4 regions of the Pseudomonas sp. TE12508 genome follow, and region 4 is predicted to be linked to each of the others. Evidence: predicted binding sites of a transcription regulator. Region 4 holds the regulator's gene; each other region holds the start of a gene.
What was found. Region 4 encodes FliA, which starts transcription of late flagellar genes. Its sites were predicted from a motif close to CTAAAGTTTNNNNNNNNNNNGCCGNTAA; they were not measured.
Positions count from the first base shown of each region.

Region 1: the regulator FliA is predicted to act here: its motif matches at 1,709-1,736, upstream of ACZ9IM_RS23715 (methyl-accepting chemotaxis protein).
Region 2: the regulator FliA is predicted to act here: its motif matches at 2,714-2,741, upstream of flgM (flagellar biosynthesis anti-sigma factor FlgM).
Region 3: the regulator FliA is predicted to act here: its motif matches at 2,602-2,629, upstream of motA (flagellar motor stator protein MotA).

Region 1 covers NZ_JBWCCN010000018.1:118,678-123,469, reverse strand. The annotation lists gene ACZ9IM_RS23715 (methyl-accepting chemotaxis protein) at 1-1,601, opposite strand, end outside; gene ACZ9IM_RS23710 (LysR substrate-binding domain-containing protein) at 1,787-2,707, opposite strand; gene ACZ9IM_RS23705 (NorM family multidrug efflux MATE transporter) at 2,865-4,262, shown strand; gene ACZ9IM_RS23700 (putative bifunctional diguanylate cyclase/phosphodiesterase) at 4,371-4,792, opposite strand, start outside.
Region 2 covers NZ_JBWCCN010000023.1:8,633-13,424, reverse strand. The annotation lists gene cheR (protein-glutamate O-methyltransferase CheR) at 1-786, opposite strand, end outside; gene ACZ9IM_RS26895 (chemotaxis protein CheV) at 833-1,765, opposite strand; gene flgA (flagellar basal body P-ring formation chaperone FlgA) at 1,847-2,608, shown strand; gene flgM (flagellar biosynthesis anti-sigma factor FlgM) at 2,778-3,104, shown strand; gene ACZ9IM_RS26880 (flagella synthesis protein FlgN) at 3,152-3,619, shown strand; gene ACZ9IM_RS26875 (flagellar brake protein) at 3,708-4,454, shown strand; gene ACZ9IM_RS26870 (MFS transporter) at 4,518-4,792, opposite strand, start outside.
Region 3 covers NZ_JBWCCN010000001.1:436,878-441,669, reverse strand. The annotation lists gene ACZ9IM_RS01865 (hypothetical protein) at 1-239, opposite strand, end outside; gene motB (flagellar motor protein MotB) at 650-1,678, opposite strand; gene motA (flagellar motor stator protein MotA) at 1,682-2,533, opposite strand; gene ACZ9IM_RS01850 (HDOD domain-containing protein) at 2,689-4,221, shown strand; gene ACZ9IM_RS01845 (rhodanese-like domain-containing protein) at 4,481-4,792, shown strand, end outside.
Region 4 covers NZ_JBWCCN010000002.1:67,346-72,137, forward strand. The annotation lists gene flhA (flagellar biosynthesis protein FlhA) at 1-274, shown strand, start outside; gene flhF (flagellar biosynthesis protein FlhF) at 286-1,614, shown strand; gene fleN (flagellar synthesis regulator FleN) at 1,731-2,561, shown strand; gene fliA (RNA polymerase sigma factor FliA) at 2,558-3,298, shown strand; gene ACZ9IM_RS02475 (chemotaxis response regulator CheY) at 3,467-3,838, shown strand; gene ACZ9IM_RS02480 (protein phosphatase CheZ) at 3,869-4,657, shown strand; gene ACZ9IM_RS02485 (chemotaxis protein CheA) at 4,712-4,792, shown strand, end outside.

The DNA.
Region 1 (4,792 bases), on a different contig from region 4:
AGGTTGCGCACCTCATCGGCCACCACCGCAAACCCGCGGCCCTGCTCACCAGCGCGGGCGGCTTCGATGGCGGCGTTGAGCGCCAGCAGATTGGTTTGCTCGGCGATCGCGGTAATCACCCCGACAATGCCGCCGATTTCCTGGGAGCGCTGGCCCAAGGTATTGATCACCGTCGCGGTGCTGTTCAATGCACCGGCGATTTGCTCCAGGGATGAGGACGCTTCGTCCATCGACGTACGACCGATCTGGGTTTGCTGTGCGTTTTCCTGCGCCAGTCGCTGGGTGTTGCCCATGTTGTCGGCGATGTTCAACGAGGTGGCGCTGAATTCTTCTACGGCGCCGGCCATGCTGGTGATTTCGCCAGACTGCTGCTCCATCCCTTCATAGGCGCCACCGGACAAACCGGACAACGCCTGGGCACGGCTGTTGACCTCTCCCGAGGCTTTACGGATGTGCTCGACCATGGTCGACAGAGCCTGGCTCATCTGGTTGAAGGCGCGGGCAAGTTGGCCGATTTCGTCATTGCTCGACACGTTCAGGCGCACACTCAAATCACCGGCGCCCAAGGCTTCGGCCTGACGCACCAGATCACCCAGTGGCGCCAGTTTGCTGCGCAGCAACCAGACCGCCGAACCGACTGCCAGCAACATCGCCAGCAGGCTGCCGATCGCCAATTGAATGCCGACGCTCCAGGTCACCGCGCGGATTTCGGTTTTCGGCATGCTCGCCACCACCGACCACGGCCCGCCGTCGAATGGCACGGCAACACTGTAAAAGTCTTGCGACTTGTCGTTCCAGAAGTCGCCTTTACCCGGTGTCTTGGCCAGACCGACAATGCTCGGGACCGCTTGATCCAGCGCTTGCACCCCGGCAATCGGCACCAGCCATTTACCTTGTTCATCCAGCAACGCCAGGGAACCGGTCTGGCCGATGCGGAAGCGTTTGAGGTTGGAGAACTGTGCGTTCTGCGCGTCGGTGTAATCGAATCCTACATACAGCACGGCAATGACCTTACCGCTGCTGTCACGTACGGGGGTGTACTGCGACATGTAGAAGCGTTCGAACAGCAACGCTCGCCCCACATAACTCTGCCCCGCCATCAAACGGGCGTAAGCCGGGTTCGCGTGGTCGAGCAGAGTGCCAATGGCACGGCTGCCGTCTTGTTTGGTGACATTCGTGCTGACCCGAATGAACTCTTCTCCGCTGCGTACGAACACGGTCGCAACACCAGCGGTCATCTGCTTGAACTCGTCGACTTCCGCAAAGTTGTTGTTCAACACTTCACTGCCCAAGTGCAGGCCCGGGGTCTGCACACCCGCCACGGTCACCGGCTCATCCGGGTGCACGCTCAAACCGGCGCTGAAGCGCTTCTCGAACAGGCCGGCCAGGCGCTGGGTGCTTTCACGCAAAGTGCCGTGAAAGGTGCTCAACTGATCGGCAAGCAAGCGGGCCTCACTGGCCAGATGCTCTTCGCGGGTGGCGAGGTTCGCGGTGTCCAGCGAGCGCAGGGCGAACACGGTACTGCCACTGATGACAATCGCCAGAATCACGGCAAGCGCAAGACCCAGCTGTGAGGCAATCCGAGCACGAGGTTGAGACATGACAGCTCCTGACCCAGTGGCCGGATCATTCTGATCCCATCGCACACTCGGCAAAATTTCTGATTGTGGGAAAAACATGGAACCTGCACGAAGGTCCTATCAGCAGATTTTCGGCGGCAAAGCTGAATACTTGAGTAATTAACGGGGATATGGCTCAAGGCCGCCATTGCGGCGGCTCCATCGATTCAGCCCAGGCGTTCGACATCCGGTAATTCCATGGCCCGGACCTCGCCTTGCAGGAAATCGCTGAGGCGGCGCAAACGTTCGCCGCCGGGGCGGGTTTTCGGCCAGACCAGGTAATAATTCTCACCACTGGCAACGGCCGTCGGCCACGGCAGACTCAGACGTCCCTGTGCGACATCCTCCGCCACCATCAGCAAATCGCCCATGGACACGCCGTAACCTCGGGCAGCGGCGATCATGCCCAGCTCCAGCGTGTCGAAGACCTGCCCGCCCTTGAGCGAGACTTGATCGGTCAGGCCCATGCGCTCCAGCCAGTTGCGCCAGTCGCGGCGGTCCGGCGTCGGGTGCAGCAACTCGGTACTGGCCAGGCGCGCAACGTCCCATGGTTGATCCTTCAGAAGATTCGGCGCGCCCACCGGAATCAGCTCTTCGGGGAACAGGAAAGTCGCCTCCCAGTCTGGGGGAAAATGCCCGTTGCTGAGAATGACGGCGCAGTCGAAGGGTTCATGGTTGAAGTCCACCGTATCGATGTCCATCCAGGCGCTGGTCAATTGCACCTCGTTCCCCGGTCGCAGGTGCCGAAAACGACTGAGCCGCGCCAACAGCCAGCGCATGGTCAGGGTCGACGGGGCTTTCATGCGCAGGATGTCGTCCTCGGCACGCAAGGTATTGCAAGCCCGTTCGAGGGCGGTGAAGCCTTCGCGAATGCCGGGCAGGATCAGCCGCGCCGATTCGGTCAGTTGCAGGTTGCGCCCGCTGCGATGAAACAGCCGACAGGCGAAATGCTCTTCGAGCGTACGAATGTGCCGACTGACCGCACTTTGCGTGATCGACAGTTCTTCGGCGGCGCGGGTAAACGAGCTATGCCGCGCCGCCGCTTCGAATGCTCGAAGGGCATACAAGGGAGGAAGACGACGAGACATCAGGAAAGCTCCTATAGCGCGATTGCACCAACTTATCAGAAACTCCCCAGCATGAGTTTTAATCATGCCACCCATCCTTTTTATCCCTTTGTGCAAACCCCGCAGAGCGCCGAGAATCGACGCTTCCTGTTCTCTCTGACAATCGAGCGTGATGACCATGCAGCATCCAGCGCGTAGTGAACTCTGGGCCATTCTGCGGCTGGCGGGGCCGTTGATTGCCTCGCAGTTGGCGCACATGTTGATGGTCCTCACCGACACGTTGATGATGGCGCGCCTGAGCCCCGAGGCGTTGGCCGGCGGCGGCCTGGGCGCGGCGACGTATTCGTTCGTGTCGATCTTCTGCATCGGTGTGATCGCGGCGGTCGGCACCCTGGTGGCGATCCGTCAGGGCGCCGGCGACATCATCGGCGCGGCGCGGCTGACCCAGGCCGGGTTGTGGCTGGCCTGGTTGATGGCGCTGGTGGCGGGTTTGCTGCTGTGGAACCTCAAACCGGTGTTGCTGCTGTTCGGCCAGACCGAAACTAACGTCCAGGCTGCCGGCCAGTTTCTGTTGATCCTGCCGTTCGCCCTGCCTGGCTACCTGAGCTTCATGGCGCTGCGTGGTTTCACCAGCGCCATCGGCCGGGCGACACCGGTGATGGTCATCAGCCTCGCCGGCACCGTGGCCAACTTCCTGCTCAACTATGCGTTGATCACCGGCATGTTCGGTCTGCCGAAAATGGGTCTGGTGGGCATCGGCCTGGTCACGGCGATCGTTGCCAACCTGATGGCGCTGGCGCTCGCGCTGCATATTCGTCGGCATCCGGCCTACGACGCGTATCCATTGCGCCAGGGTCTGTCGCGGCCCAACCGTCAGTACTTAAAGGAACTGTGGCGCCTGGGCCTGCCGATTGGCGGCACCTATGCGGTGGAAGTCGGTCTATTCGCCTTCGCCGCGCTGTGCATGGGCACCATGGGCAGTACGCAACTGGCGGCGCACCAGATCGCCCTGCAAATCGTTTCGGTGGCGTTCATGATTCCGGCGGGGCTTTCCTACGCGATCACCATGCGCATCGGCCAACATTACGGCGCCGGGCAATTGCTTGATGCGCGGCTGGCCGGACGGGTCGGGATCGCCTTTGGTGCGGCGGCAATGCTGGGTTTTGCGATGGTCTTCTGGCTGCTGCCGCATCAGTTGATCGGCTTGTTCCTGGACCACAACGACCCGGCGTTCCGCGAAGTCATCAACCTGGCCGTGAGCCTGTTGGCGGTGGCGGCATGGTTCGAGCTGTTTGACGGCACGCAAACCATCGCCATGGGCTGCATCCGCGGGCTCAAGGATGCCAAGACCACGTTCCTGGTGGGTTTGGGTTGCTATTGGCTGATTGGCGCACCGGCCGCCTGGTGGATGGCCTTCCATTTGAATTGGGGGCCAACGGGGGTCTGGTGGGGGCTGGCGCTGGGGTTGGCGTGTGCGGCGGTGAGCCTGACGCTGGCGTTTGAGTGGAAGATGAAACGGATGATTCGGCGGGAGCCGTCGTCAGGGGCGAGTTTCCAAATCGCCCAGCCAGATTGAGATCCCCTGTGGGAGCGGGCTTGCTCTCTAAAGCGGTGTGTCAGTCGACATCTACGTTGACTGATACACCGCTTTCGCGAGCAAGCCCGCTCCCACATTTGTCCGTGTTTAAACCACGACTTCCAGTGCGGGCTGCTGACTGCTGCCGAACGTCAGGTACTCAACCAGTTCCGCCAACGGCAACGGCTTGCTGATCAGATACCCCTGCACCTGATCGCAACCAAACCCGCGCAACAAATCCAGTTGTTCCGGCGTTTCCACGCCTTCGGCGACCACTTCGAGGTTGAGGTTGTGTGCCAGGTTGATCATCGCGTGGACCAGTTTGCGATTCTCTTCCCGCTCTTCCATGCCGCCGACAAAGCTCTTGTCGACCTTCAACAACGCAATCGGCAGGCTGTTGAGGTGCACGAACGAAGAGAATCCGGTGCCGAAATCATCCAGCGAGAAGCGCACGCCCAAACGCCCCAGGGCGTCCATGGTCTGCTTGACCAGATCGCTGCGACGCATCACCGCGGTTTCCGTCAGTTCGA
Region 2 (4,792 bases), on a different contig from region 4:
CTGGTAATGGTCCGGCAAACCGTTCAGCGCCTCGGACGCGCCAAGGAACAGATAACCGCCCGGCTTCAGCGTGCTGTGGATGCGCAACAGGATGTCTTTCTTCACCTCGGCGGAGAAGTAGATCAGCACGTTGCGGCAGAACACGATGTCAAACTTGCCCAGGCTCGCATAGCTGTCCAGCAGGTTGAACGAGCGAAATTCCACCCGACTCTTGATCGGCGCCTTGATCGCCCAACGTCCCGGCCCTTTCGGGTCGAAGTAACGCTGAAGGCGCTCGGGCGACAGACCGCGGCCGATGGCCAGGCTGTCGTACTCGCCGGTCTTGCAGTTGGTCAGCATGGTGCCGGACAGGTCAGTGGCAACGATCTGCACGCCCATCTTCAACTGGCCCATGTTGACCCGTTCGAACTCATCGATGGACATCGACAGAGAATACGGTTCCTGACCCGACGAACACGCCGCCGACCAGATCCGCAGGCGCTGGCCGGGGCTTGCCTTGATCGCTGCAGGCAAGACCTTGTTCTTCAAGACTTCAAACGGATAGGTGTCACGAAACCACAAGGTTTCGTTGGTGGTCATGGCATCCACCACCATCTCGCGCAAACCACTGCGCGGCTGAGTCTGGATGCGCTGAACCAGCTCACCCAGAGATTTGATGCCCTGCTGTTCCATCAGTTTGTTGAGACGGCTCGAGACCAGGTATTGCTTGTTTTCACCGAGCAAAATGCCACAGGCTTTTTCCAGGAATACCCGGAACTGTTCAAAATCCAAATTACCCGTAGACAAAGATGCCGCCTCTTAAATCGTGTTGACCGCCAGGGACAGAAGGCCCCTAGCTGTTATCTGCTGCTTTGATCCGGTCGACTACCCGGGATGCCAGGTCATCAGGACGGAATTTGGCCAGAAAGTCATCGGCACCGACCTTCTTGACCATCGCCTGATTGAACACACCCGACAACGAAGTGTGCAGGATGATATGCAGCTTTTGCATGCGCGGATCACTGCGGATTTCGGCCGTCAGGGTGTACCCGTCCATCTCCGGCATCTCGATGTCGGAGATCATCATCAGGAACTCTTCTTCCGGCTTCTTGCCCTCATCGACCAGCTTGCGCAGGTAATCCAGCGCTTGCCGACCGTCGTTCAACGCCACCACTTCGACGCCGACGGTTTGCAGGCAACGGGTCACCTGCTTACGCGCCACCGATGAGTCGTCGACCGTTAGCACGCGCAAGGACAACGCCTTGTGCTGAGTATCGACATCCACCACGCCCACCGAAATCGCTTCCGGTGTCGGTGACACTTCCGCCAGCACCTTCTCGACGTCGATGATTTCGACTAACTGATTGTCGACCCGAGTCACCGCCGTCAAGTAATGATCGCGCCCGGTGCCCTTGGGTGGCGGATGAATCTCCTCCCAGTTCATGTTGACGATGCGCTCTACTGATCGAACCAGGAAACCCTGAGTCTTGGTGTTGTACTCCGTGATGATCACGAAGGGATTGCTTTGATCTTTCAGCGCTCCGGAACCGGTCGCCATCGCCAGATCCAGAATCGGAATGGTCGCCCCCCGAATATTCGCCACACCGCACACGACAGGACTGGACTTGGGCATCAGGGTCAGTTTGGGGCATTGCAGCACCTCACGAACCTTGAACACGTTGATCCCATACAGCTGCTGGCCGTCGAGACGGAACAACAACAGCTCAAGGCGATTCTGCCCCACCAGTTGCGTGCGCTGGTTCACCGAATCCATTACACCAGCCATGCCCAGACTCCTACACCAACGCTAAGTGTGTTGCGACGCACATTCTTCACTAAACGGCACGGCGCTTGCTTTTTAACTCTTATGAACACAGAACCGACATTTTTCCGACACCTGACATCAGCCTGCCGCAGATTGCTCTGCGCGATGTCGGCCGTTTGCCTGTTCAACGCTGGCAGCCCTGCCCTTGCTGACGCGGTTACCTTGCCTGACATGCTTATCGGCGTCACTCAGGGCTTTCTTGAATTCACCGTAGAAGACTATCTGGCCACCAGTCAAACGCAAGGACGCTACGAAATCGAGGTCAACCAGCTCGATCCGCGCCTGCGCATGCCTATGTGCGACAAGGAATTGACAGCCACCCTCGAGAGCCCCGCGAGGCCTCTGGGCCGGGTTACGGTCAAGGTTCGCTGCGACGGCACCTCCCCCTGGACAGTCTTCGTACCCGCTCAAGTACGGCTGTTTCGCGACATCGTGACCACCACCCGTCCGCTCAAGCGCACAGGGATTATCGAGCCTCAGGACGTGACCCTGCGAGAGCGCGATATCAGCCTGATAAATCAGGGTTTTCTGACTTCCGTCGATCAAGCGATCGGACAAAAACTGACCCGACCAATGGTCGCTGATCAGGTGATTACCTTGGTGCATCTCGAACAGGCGGAAGTCATTCGCAAGGGCGATCAGGTGGTGATTACCGCCCGCAGTGGTACGCTCAGTGTACGTATGCCGGGTGAAGCGCTGTCCAATGGCGGCATGAGCGAACAGATTCGCGTGAAAAACCTTAACTCCCAGCGGGTTATCAAGGCGCAAGTCACCGCGCCCGGGCAGGTGGAAGTTTCTATGTGAGCGGCCACGTAGTTTGTGAAGAGATGGCGCGCCACTGGGCTGTTGCCTAAACTGTGCCGCATGCAGGACACACGCTGGCGCATGCACGCTCATTGATAAATGGGCCTAAAGTTTTCACAAGAAGAGCCGAAAACATGGCAAGCGTCCAAATACCCAGAGGTTTTTTGTCATGGTCATCGATTTCAGTCGTTTAAACAGCTCCTCGTCACTTACGGGCAGTACACGTACCAGCGCCGCGAAGGAAACCGCCGAAGCCGGCCAATCCGCACCGCTGAATACCCCGGCCGAACAGGCCAGTACCACCAAAAGCGGGGAGTCGGTACACCTCAGCAATGAGGCTCAACAGTTGCAGAAGGTCACTGACAAGCTGCGCGATCAGCCTGCCGTCGACAACGCCCGCGTGGCCGAGTTGAAAGCAGCGATTGCCGATGGCAGCTATAAAGTCGACAGCAACCGTGTAGCCAGCAAACTGCTCAACTTCGAAGCCCAGCGCTAGGCCACGGCCGCGCCAGGCTTTTGGACGCTTAAAACCCAAGGCCAGCCATGCACGACACTAATTTACTGCAACTGATCATCGACGACTTTGCCCCGGCGCAACACTTGCTGGAGCTGCTGCAAACCGAGTCCCTCGCGCTGCACGGTCGCGACATGCCACTGCTCGAAGAGATTCTGGCGCAGAAACAGGCATTGATCATTTTGCTTGAGCAGCATGGCCGCAAGCGCAGTGAAATCCTCGCCAGCCTCAACCTGCCGACCAATCGCCAAGGCCTGGAGCAACTTGCCAGCCATTCGAGCATTGGCGATCAGTTGCTGGCACAGAGCGACGTGCTGACCGACCTCCTGGCCCAGTGCCAGGCCGCCAACGTTAACAATGGCCAGTCGATTCTGGTGCAGCAGGCCGCCACGGCCAACCAGCTGAAAATCCTCACCGGCGGCGAGCCGCCAGCGCTCTATGATGCCCGCGGTTCAACCTCCAGGCTCGCAAAGCCACGCCCGCTCAGTCAGGCTTGAGCCTTTCAATGAGCACGCTCTATCAAGACGCGAAACATGCTGGCAGAATGCTAGCCAGTAGTCATATTTGTCTGGAGATTGATGCCCCGTGTTCAATGCCTTAAACGCGGAAGATGCTCCGCAGCCACCCAAGGTGCTCACTACGCCCCTGGAAATCTCCGGCAATCTGCGTCAGCTGCAAGACAGCCATGACCCGCTGATCATCACGTTCCATGAGCGCAGCCAGCGCTTCCAGAGTTATCTGGTGGACATCGACCGTGACAGCAACATGATCGCCCTGGACGAAATGATTCCGCGCGATGGCGAACGTTTTCTGCTGGCCGGCGAACCGTTCAAGGTCGAAGGCTTCCACGACGGCGTACGCATCGCCTGGGAAAGCAATGGCCCGCTGACCATCGACGACTCCGGCGATGGCCGCTGCTACCGTGGCGCGCTGCCCGATGAGGTGGTTTATCACCAGCGCCGCAATGCTTTCCGCGCCGCGTTGAAGCTGGCGCAGCTGGTCAACGTCGATCTGGGTGGCGACAAACTCAAATCGGCCATCAGCGGCAAACTGCTGGACATCTCCGCCACCGGCTGCAAATTGCGCTTCGAGGGCGACATCACCGCCAGCCTGCAACTGGGCCAGGTCTACGACCGCTTCGTCGCTGCCCTGCCCTTCGGCAGCATGACGGCACCGGTCGAACTGCGTTACCTGCACTTCGAAGAAAAGATCAACACCACCTTCGCCGGCGTGCGTTTTCACAACATGAGCGGCCTGGTGCAGCGCCAGGTCGAGCGGTTCGTCTATCAGCTTCAGCGCGAAGCACGGCGTTTCGATAAAGACGACTTCTGATACGCCACGCCCATAAAAAACGGGCAGTCCCTTGCGGTGACTGCCCGTTTTTTTATGCCTTGATCAAGGCCTTGCTTCGGTAAAGCTTTGCTCGCGACCTGTGTCAGGGTCTTCGGGCTCCGAATCCGTTTCAGGCGCTGATTCGGGTTCTGCATCCGGATTGAAATCAGCCTCCGGGTTGACAGGGTTCTGCATCTGATCCTGCACTACCTGTTCATCGACTCGCGGGTCCAGGCAAGCGACCAATGGCGAGCTCGACATACTGTCCGGCATGGCTACGTGATGCAGCGGAGCATCGTCCACCTGATGCAGGTTGGTGACCGCTTTGGGGCGAATTC
Region 3 (4,792 bases), on a different contig from region 4:
AGCGCATCCAGGGCGTCACAGCCGTCCTGAATCAACACGTGTGCAGCATTGGCGAAATGCTCCAGGTCGTGACCTTCGGCGTCCTTGATGCACAGGCAGGTAATGCTGTTGAGCAGATTGCGCGCGGCTTTGATTCGGTGAGTGGCGGTTTCGAGGAGATCCGATACTTTGGCTTCGGTATCTATGTACAGCGTCGGGCCGACGCTGAAATTGCCTTGCAGAGGGTGGTACTGGGTCATGTTTATATCTCATCTGATAAGTGAAACTCCCACCCTTTCGCGGCTAAACGAATTGGGTGGTAGCTGTACGCGGGTTAGCCGACCGGACAGATGAACCCGGCACACCCGAAGGTGTCCCACGCACAGCCACCATAGACATGCAGATGCCAGGCAGCAAAAAGCGCCACGATTATACGGGCGCTTGTGCATCATCTGTTACGACCGGCTAAAGTCGATCACCGAAACGTCGGCGACGGGCGAACTATAGGCGAGCAACCTAGGGAAGTAAAACCCGGCCAATACGCCTCAGAACGGTCCTACGCCAATCTCGGAAGAAAGCCATGTTCTTTATTTTTGCTGCTGGCAGTGTCAGTCCCGTGCCCGGTGAGTAGAGACAAAAAAGCCGCGATCATTCGCGGCTTTTTTATGGGTCACTGCTTGGGCGACTCACCCGGTTTCGGCGCCGGGTTGTCGAACAGATTCAAACGCTCGCGAAGCTCATGAGCCGGCAGCGGCTCCTTATCCGCCGGCAATGCGTTCGGATCGGCTGGCGGCGCGGGCACTTCGCCCAGGCCACCCTGCCCTTGCGTTGGCACTGGCGCAGGTTCGGCACCTTGCGAACCTTCGATGGCACGCTGGGCTTTTTTGGTCAGCACAACAATATCGATGCGGCGGTTGACCGGGTTGAACGGGTTTTCCCGGTCGAACAGCGCCGACGAGGCATAACCCACGACTCGCGCTACCTGAGCGTCCGGATAGCTGCCGGCGATCAATGCACGGCGAGCCGCGTTCGCACGGTTGGCCGAGAGTTCCCAGTTGCCGAAGTCGCCGGTGCCCGAGTATGGCTTGGCATCGGTGTGGCCGCTGATGCTGATCTTGTTCGGCACCGCTTTGATGGTGTCGGCCATGGCCAGCAGGATGTCTTCGAAATACGGCTTCAGACGCGCACTGCCGGAGTCGAACATCGGGCGGTTTTCGGCGTCCACAATCTGGATGCGCAAACCGTCCTGGGTAATCTCGAAGAGGATCTGATCCTTGAACTTCTGCAACTGCGGGTTTTCTTCGACCTTGTTCTGCAACTCTTGCAGCAGCAATTCCAGGCGCTCTTTCTCAACCTGCTCGGCCATGCCTTCGACCTGTTCGGAGTCGATAGTCACCTTGTCCGGCTGAGGCTGGGATTTCACCTCGGGGTTGAGGGTGTTCTCCGGTGCCAGGGTCGGCGAGCCGCCCAGATCGATGATGTATGGCGTGCCGCTTTCGCTGAAACCGACCGGGTCCTTGAAGTAACCGGCGATGGCGATCTTCTGTTCCGGCGTTGCCGTGGACAACAGCCACAACACCAGGAAGAACGCCATCATCGCCGTCGCGAAGTCCGCGAAGGCAATTTTCCAGGAGCCCCCGTGATGCCCGCCCGCGTACTTTTTGACGCGTTTGATGATTATCGGCTGGTTATTTTCCATGACTTAGCGACCGCGAACCGCTTGTTCCAGCTCAGCGAAGCTAGGACGGTGCGCCGGGTACAGAACCTTGCGACCGAATTCCACTGCCAGCGATGGCGGCATGCCGGAAGCCGAAGCCACCAGCGAGGCCTTGATGGCTTCGTAGACGTTCAGTTCTTCCTTGGCATCGTGGCCCAGAGCGTGGGCCAGCGGGCCAAAGAAACCATAGGCCGCGAGAATACCGAAGAAGGTACCTACCAGAGCCGCACCTACGTGCAAGCCAATCATTTTCTGGTCGCTTTCACCCAGCGAAGCCATCGTCACCACGATACCCAATACCGCCGCAACGATACCGAAACCCGGCATGGCATCGGCGATGCCGTTGACTGCGTGGGAGGGGTGATCCAAGTCTTCCTTGAGGCTGGTCAGTTCCATGTCGAACAAGCCTTCAAGCTCATGGGGAGCCATGTTGCCGGAGGACATGATGCGCAGGTAATCGCAGATGTACGCAGTCATGCGGTCATCTTTCAGGACTGCCGGGTACTTGGCGAAGATCGGGCTCGCGGCGGCATCTTCGATGTCGCCTTCGATTGCCATCATGCCTTCGCGACGGCTCTTGTTAAGAATCTCGTAAATCAGCCCCAACACTTCAAGGTAGAAGGTGTGGTTGAAACGCGAACTGAACATGCCCAAAGACTTCTTGAGCACGTGCATCGTCATATGACCGGGGTTGGCCTGCAGGAATGCACCAAGGGCCGCGCCACCGATAATCATCACCTCGAAAGGCTGAATGAGGGCGGCAATCTTGCCGTGGGAAAGCACGTATCCGCCGAGCACGCTCGCGAATACGACGATGATGCCGATAATTTTAGCCATAGGTAGGAGAGCACTTACTGAGTCGGGTTCAAGGTCATATTCGGAAGTTAAAAAATCTCTTCTTCTCCTTATCGGCAAAACTGCGCCAGACTATAGCCAGTTAAGGCGAAAAGCCAATTTGGCCCACGCAGGGATAGGTAAAGCAGCGTCCAGACATGGCTAACGAAACGAACGTCCCCACGCCAAAACCGACCACGCTCGAAGGCTGGGTCAAGCTGCTCGATGGTGTGCGCCTGCCGGTTCCGCAAGCCAGTCACGACCGCGTCTGCAAAGCCATCCGCGATAGCCGCAGCTCGCTGCGCGACATTGCCGAAATGATGCAGGACAGCCCGGCCCTGGCCTTGAGTGTGATTCGTGAAGCCAATCGCCACACTCATGGCAGCATGGCCACGCCTGCTGAAAATCTTGAAGTGGCAATTAATCGCCTCGGTTTGAAACGCACCGAAGAATTGCTCGAGCGCTTGCCCGCCGAACCCCAATCGCAGATCCCCGTTGCCCTGCGCCAGCTTCAGCTGATCAGTCAGCACGCCACTCAACAGGCCAATGGTTTTTTTGCCAGTCGCCTGGCGCGGTTGTGGCAGGACATCCACTGGGGCAGCCTGCTGTTTCTTTCGCCACTGTGGCCCATGGCGTTGACCCATCCGCAGATGCTTGAAGAATGGGAACTGCGGGTCATCCATAAAGGCGAGTCGGCGCGCAAAGTCGAAAAGCAATTGTTCGGCGTGCGTCTGCTGGAAATCTGTCTGGCGCTGGTGGATATCTGGCGTTTGCCGATCTGGGTCCAGCAGGGTTATCGGCTGCTGCGCAGCGAACAACGCGAACTGGTGAAAGTCCTGCGCATCGCACGGGACGATGATCACCCGCTACGCCAGCAGAATCGTCTTGATGACGACCCGACGTTGCGGCGCTGGCTTAATCAGCCCGCCAACACCGTGCTGCTGGCCAATGGTCTGGCGTTGTCGGCACAACAGGCCTGGGACAGTCCTCACTGTGAACGCTGGCAGTACCTGACCAGCCTTTATCTGCAGATGCCGATGGATGAGGTGCAACAACAATTGCACCAACAGGCCGCTAACAGTGCGCGCCAACACGCCATGCCGGACCTCTGGCACCCGGCCGAAGCATTGATCTGGCCGGCGGGCATGAACCGCGTTCACGCCGGCTTGCTGCCGGCCCTGGCGCCCACCGCCGAAGACCTGGCGAAGTGGCGTAAACAATGCGCCGAATTGCTGGTGGAGCCGAGCCGGTTTACCAATGCCATGCACTTGACCACATCGGCCCGAGATGCCTTGGTGGCGTGTGGCATGCGGCGAGTGATGATCCTGATGGCCGATCGCACACACGCCAGTCTGCGCGTGCACCAGATTGCCGGGCTGCCCAAAGAAGTGGCCGGCCTGAACCTGGCGGTCAGCCAAAGCACTGTGCTGCAGCGGTTGCTCGCACAACAGGCTCAGGTGCGCCTGACGCCGGCCAACAACGCCCAATTCTCGGCCCTGTTGCCGGCCAGCCTGCGTTCGCAGTTCAGCGGTGAACACCTGCTGCTGCGCTCCCTGGTCAACAATGGTCGGGTGATCATGATCGTGGTGGCGGATCAGGGCGGCGGGCCGTTCTCGGAAATCACCGTGCAGGCGTTCGGCAAAACCGCGCAATGCATCGAAAAAGCCCTGCACAGTTTTAGCCAGCGCTAGGGGCTGATGCCAGTTAGATAAGTGAAGATCAAGACCTGTGGCGAGGGGGCTAGCCCCCGTTGGACTGCGAAGCAGTCCTAAAACCTGCAACCTCGTTCTGCCAGGCACACCGCATACAGCGGATTTGCGACTGCTTCGCAGCCGAACGGGGGCAAGCCCCCTCGCCACAGATTCAGTTGTTTCCTGTGCCGAAATAACTGATAACAGGCCCTCATGACGCTGCGCTACAATCCTCCCCTTTGTGCTCTGGAGACCTCACATGTCTGACTTCTCTGGCTTGGCGCTGGTGATCGAGCCGAGCGACCTGCTCCCGCGTCTCGACTCCCGCGAACTGATTCTGGTGGACCTGACCAGCAGCGCCCGCTATGCCGCAGGGCATATCCCCGGGGCACGCTTTGTCGATCCAAAACGCACTCAACTGGGTCAGGCGCCTGCGCCAGGCCTGCTGCCGACCCAAGCCGCGCTTGAAGCATTGTTCGGCGAACTGGGACACAACCCTGATGCGGTCTATGTCGTCTATGACGACGAAGGCGGCGGTTGGGCCGGGCGCTTTATCTGGCTGCTGGATGTC
Region 4 (4,792 bases):
GCTCAATAGTCTTCAGAAGGCAGGACAAGGCTCGGAAGAGGGCGTTCTGCTGGAGCCAAGCATGGCAGAGAAACTGCAACGTTCGTTGATCGAAGCGGCGCAGCGTCAGGAAATGCAAGGTCAACCGGTGATTCTGCTGGTGGCCGGTCCGGTTCGCGCGATGCTCTCGCGATTCGGCCGACTGGCAGTCCCGGGTTTGCATGTGTTGGCTTACCAGGAAATCCCTGACAACAAGCAAGTGACCATCGTTGCGACAGTAGGGCCCAACGGCTGAGGTAGTGGTTTATGCAAGTTAAGCGTTTTTTCGCCGCCGATATGCGTCAGGCCATGAAACTGGTTCGTGATGAGCTGGGCGCTGATGCCGCCATCATTGGCAATCGCCGGATCGCCGGCGGTGTCGAGCTGACGGCTGCCCTGGATTACAAATTGTCGGCGCTGGCCCCGCGTGTTCCGAACATGGAGCTCGAGGACGAGCTGCGCAAGACCCAGTCGCGGATCGTCACCGCCCAGGCCGAATTGAGCCTGCGTGGCGATGGCGAGAGCGACAACAGCACCAATCGCCAATTGTTCGCCGGCCTGCCGCTGACCGCCGCCGAGCCACTGATCGAACCGACTTACGCTGAACCTCGTCGTGCTGCACCAGCCCCTGCGCCAGCCTCCGGCGGAGTTGACCCGCGAGCCTTCGATTCGATGCGTTTCGAGCTCAACAGTTTGCGTGAACTGATGGAAGTGCAACTTGGCTCGCTGGCCTGGAATCAGCTGCAAGGCAGCCGTCCGGCCCAGGCTAACCTCTGGCGTCGCCTGCAACGCATCGGTCTGTCCGGCCCGTTGTCGCGCGATTTGCTGGCACTGATCACCGATATTGAAGAACCCCGTCAGGCCTGGCGCATGTTGCTCGCGCACCTGGCGCGGATGATCGCCACGCCGGAAGTCGAGCCACTGGAAGAGGGTGGTGTGATTGCCATGGTTGGCCCGGCAGGCATGGGCAAGACCACCACGCTGGCCAAGCTCGCAGCGCGTTATGTGCTCAAGTACGGCGCGCAAAACATCGCGCTGGTGAGCATGGACAGCTATCGCATCGGCGCTCAGGAACAGCTCAAGACCCTGGGCCGCATCCTCAACGTGTCGGTCACCCATGTCGACCCGGGTCAATCGCTGGTGCAGGCGCTGGAACCTTTGCTGCGCAAACGCGTGGTGCTGATCGATACCGCCGGCCTTCAGGCCAGCGACCCGGCATTGCGCATGCAGCTCGAAAGCCTGGCTGGACGTGGCATCAAATCAAAAAATTATCTGGTCTTGGCAACCACCAGCCAGAAACAGGTTCTAACTGCCGCTTATCACAGTTACAAACGTTGCGGCCTCGCCGGCTGCATCCTGACTAAACTGGATGAAACGGCAAGTCTGGGCGAGGTGTTGAGCCTGGCTATCAGCCATGAGTTGCCGGTGGCTTACCTGACCGATGGTCCGCGGATTCCGGATGATTTGCATCTGCCGCGTCGTCATCAGTTGGTCAGCCGCGCCGTTAGCGTGCAAATGCAGGAAGAACCCAGCGAAGAAGCCATGGCTGACATGTTCGCTGATATTTACCACAGTCCGACCAAGCAGGTTGGCTGAGGTACTAATGAACAGTTTTTGTACCTACATCGATGGTCTGCCATGCATTGTTCCGTTGATGAACGCGCAGCCAGTAATGTGGCCTCCGTCTAAGTAAGACAAGGTAAAGAAATAACATGGGCAGCATGCATCCCGTACAGGTGATCGCGGTGACCGGCGGCAAAGGTGGCGTCGGGAAGACTAACGTGTCAGTGAACTTGTCCCTGGCTCTAGCTGAGCTCGGCCGGCGCGTCATGCTGCTGGATGCCGATCTGGGACTGGCGAACGTCGACGTCCTGCTGGGACTGACACCCAAACGCACCTTGGCCGACGTGATCGAAGGCCGCTGTGAGCTGCGCGACGTACTGTTGCAAGGGCCCGGCGGCATCCGCATCGTCCCGGCGGCGTCCGGCACCCAGAGCATGGTTCATTTGAGCCCGGCCCAGCATGCCGGCCTGATCCAGGCCTTCAGCGACATCGGCGACAACCTCGACGTATTGGTGATCGACACCGCTGCGGGTATTGGTGACTCGGTAGTCAGTTTCGTTCGCGCAGCCCAGGAAGTGCTGCTGGTGGTGTGCGATGAGCCGACCTCGATTACCGACGCCTACGCGCTGATCAAATTGCTGAATCGCGACTACGGCATGAACCGCTTCCGCGTCCTGGCCAACATGGCGCAGAGCCCGCAGGAAGGCCGCAATCTGTTCGCCAAGTTGACCAAGGTCACGGATCGTTTCCTCGACGTCGCCTTACAATACGTCGGTGCCGTGCCTTACGACGAAAGCGTGCGCAAGGCCGTGCAGAAGCAGCGTGCTGTCTACGAAGCCTTCCCGCGTTCCAAGTGCGCCCTGGCGTTCAAGGCCATTGCGCAGAAGGTCGATACCTGGCCACTGCCGGCCAACCCGCGCGGGCACCTGGAGTTTTTCGTCGAGCGCCTCGTGCAACAGACCGCAGGACCCGTCCTATGACAGCCAGTGGTTACAACCTCTACAAGAAGTCGGCACGTGACGCGCAGTACGAGCTGATCGAGCGTTACGCGCCACTGGTCAAACGCATTGCCTATCACTTGCTGGCGCGTTTGCCGGCCAGTGTCCAGGTCGAAGACCTGATCCAGGCCGGGATGATCGGCCTGCTTGAAGTATCAACCAAATACGACGCCAGCAAAGGCGCGAGCTTCGAGACGTACGCGGGCATTCGAATCCGCGGCGCGATGCTCGATGAAGTGCGCAAGGGGGACTGGGCGCCACGTTCGGTTCACCGCAATACCCGCATGGTCAGCGACGCAATTCGCTCGATTGAAGCTAAAACCGGCCGTGACGCTAAAGATCACGAAGTTGCGGCCGAACTCCAATTGAGTCTTGACGATTATTACGGGATTTTGAACGACACCCTCGGTAGCCGGTTATTCAGTTTCGACGATCTGTTGCAGGACGGCGAACACGAAGGGCTGCACGAGGATGGCGCCAGTGCTCATCTCGAGCCGTCGCGCGATCTGGAAGATGAACGCTTCCAGGCAGCGCTGGCGGACGCGATTGCCAATTTGCCGGAGCGTGAGCGACTGGTGTTGGCGCTGTACTACGACGAAGAGTTGAATCTCAAGGAAATCGGTGAGGTCCTGGGGGTCAGCGAATCGCGGGTCAGCCAGTTACACAGCCAGTGCGCGGCCCGTTTGCGGGGGCGTTTGGGGGAGTGGCGAGCGCGCTGACAGGCAGTGTGGGGACACTGCGAACGAGGTGGGTACGGCATTTTGCTGCATCGGCCACGGCCCGTTGTAATCCATACAACTGTTGAGTGTTACGCCGAATTGATTGAACGGCGCGTTCAGGTGCTGCGCGCGTTTTAAGACTGCTTGGAGGTCGAATTGGACAAGAATATGAAAATCCTCATCGTTGATGACTTCTCAACGATGCGGCGGATCATAAAAAACCTGTTGCGTGACCTTGGGTTCACCAACACGGTCGAGGCGGATGACGGTATTACCGCGATTCCGGTCCTCAACAGCGGGAGCATCGACTTTCTGGTAACGGACTGGAACATGCCCGGCATGACCGGTATTGATCTGCTGCGCCACGTGCGTGCCGATGAAAAACTCAAACACCTGCCGGTGTTGATGGTCACGGCCGAAGCCAAGCGCGAGCAAATCATCGAAGCCGCTCAGGCGGGCGTGAACGGCTATGTGGTCAAGCCATTCACGGCTCAAGCGTTGAAAGACAAGATTGAAAAGATCTTCGAACGCATCGGTTGATGTGCAAAGCCAGTCCGTCACGGGGGAGCTATGGAGCATAACGAATCTTCACAGGGCGATTTTGAGTCGACCCTGAAAAAACACGCGGTCGAACTGGTCGAAAGCCTTGAAAAAGGCAGGTTCGGCGACGCTGTGCAACTGATCCATGAGCTCAACCAGACCCGTGACCGCGGCCTGTATCAGGAAGTGGGCAAGCTCACCCGCGAGCTGCATAGCGCGATCGTCAATTTCCAGATTGACCCGCACATGCCGCAAGCCGAGGAAGTGTCTCAGATCACGGATGCCACCGAGCGCCTGGGTTATGTGGTCAAGCTGACCGAGGCCGCGGCCAACCGCACCATGGACCTGGTGGAAAACGCCACGCCGCTGATCAACAGCCTGAGCGACGAAGCTCAGGCGCTGAGCACGGATTGGGGACGGTTCATGCGTCGCGAAGTCGGGGCCGAAGAGTTCCGCGAGCTGGCCCGGCGGGTCGACGGTTTCCTGACCCGCAGCAGTGAAGACAACCGCGTCGTGTCGAGCAACCTCAACGACATTCTGCTGGCCCAGGATTACCAGGACCTCACCGGTCAGGTGATCAAGCGCGTGACCCAGTTGGTCACCGAAGTTGAAAGCAACCTGCTCAAGCTCGTGCTCATGGCCAGTCAGGTCGACCGCTTTGCGGGCATCGAACATGACCGTGAAGCGATGCTGGCTGAAAAAGATCCGCAAAAACATCTCTCTCAGGGTGAAGGTCCGCAGATTCATGCCGATAAAAGAGAAGACGTTGTGTCCGGTCAGGACGATGTGGACGATTTGTTATCCAGCCTAGGATTCTAGAGTTTTAGCATTTTAGGTTTTTTAGGTTTTTAGACCTCAGGAGCACCCCCCTTAATGAGCTTCGGCGCCGATGAAGAGATCCTTCAGGATTTCCTGGTTGAGGCCGGCGAGATTCTAGAGCAACTGTCCGAACAG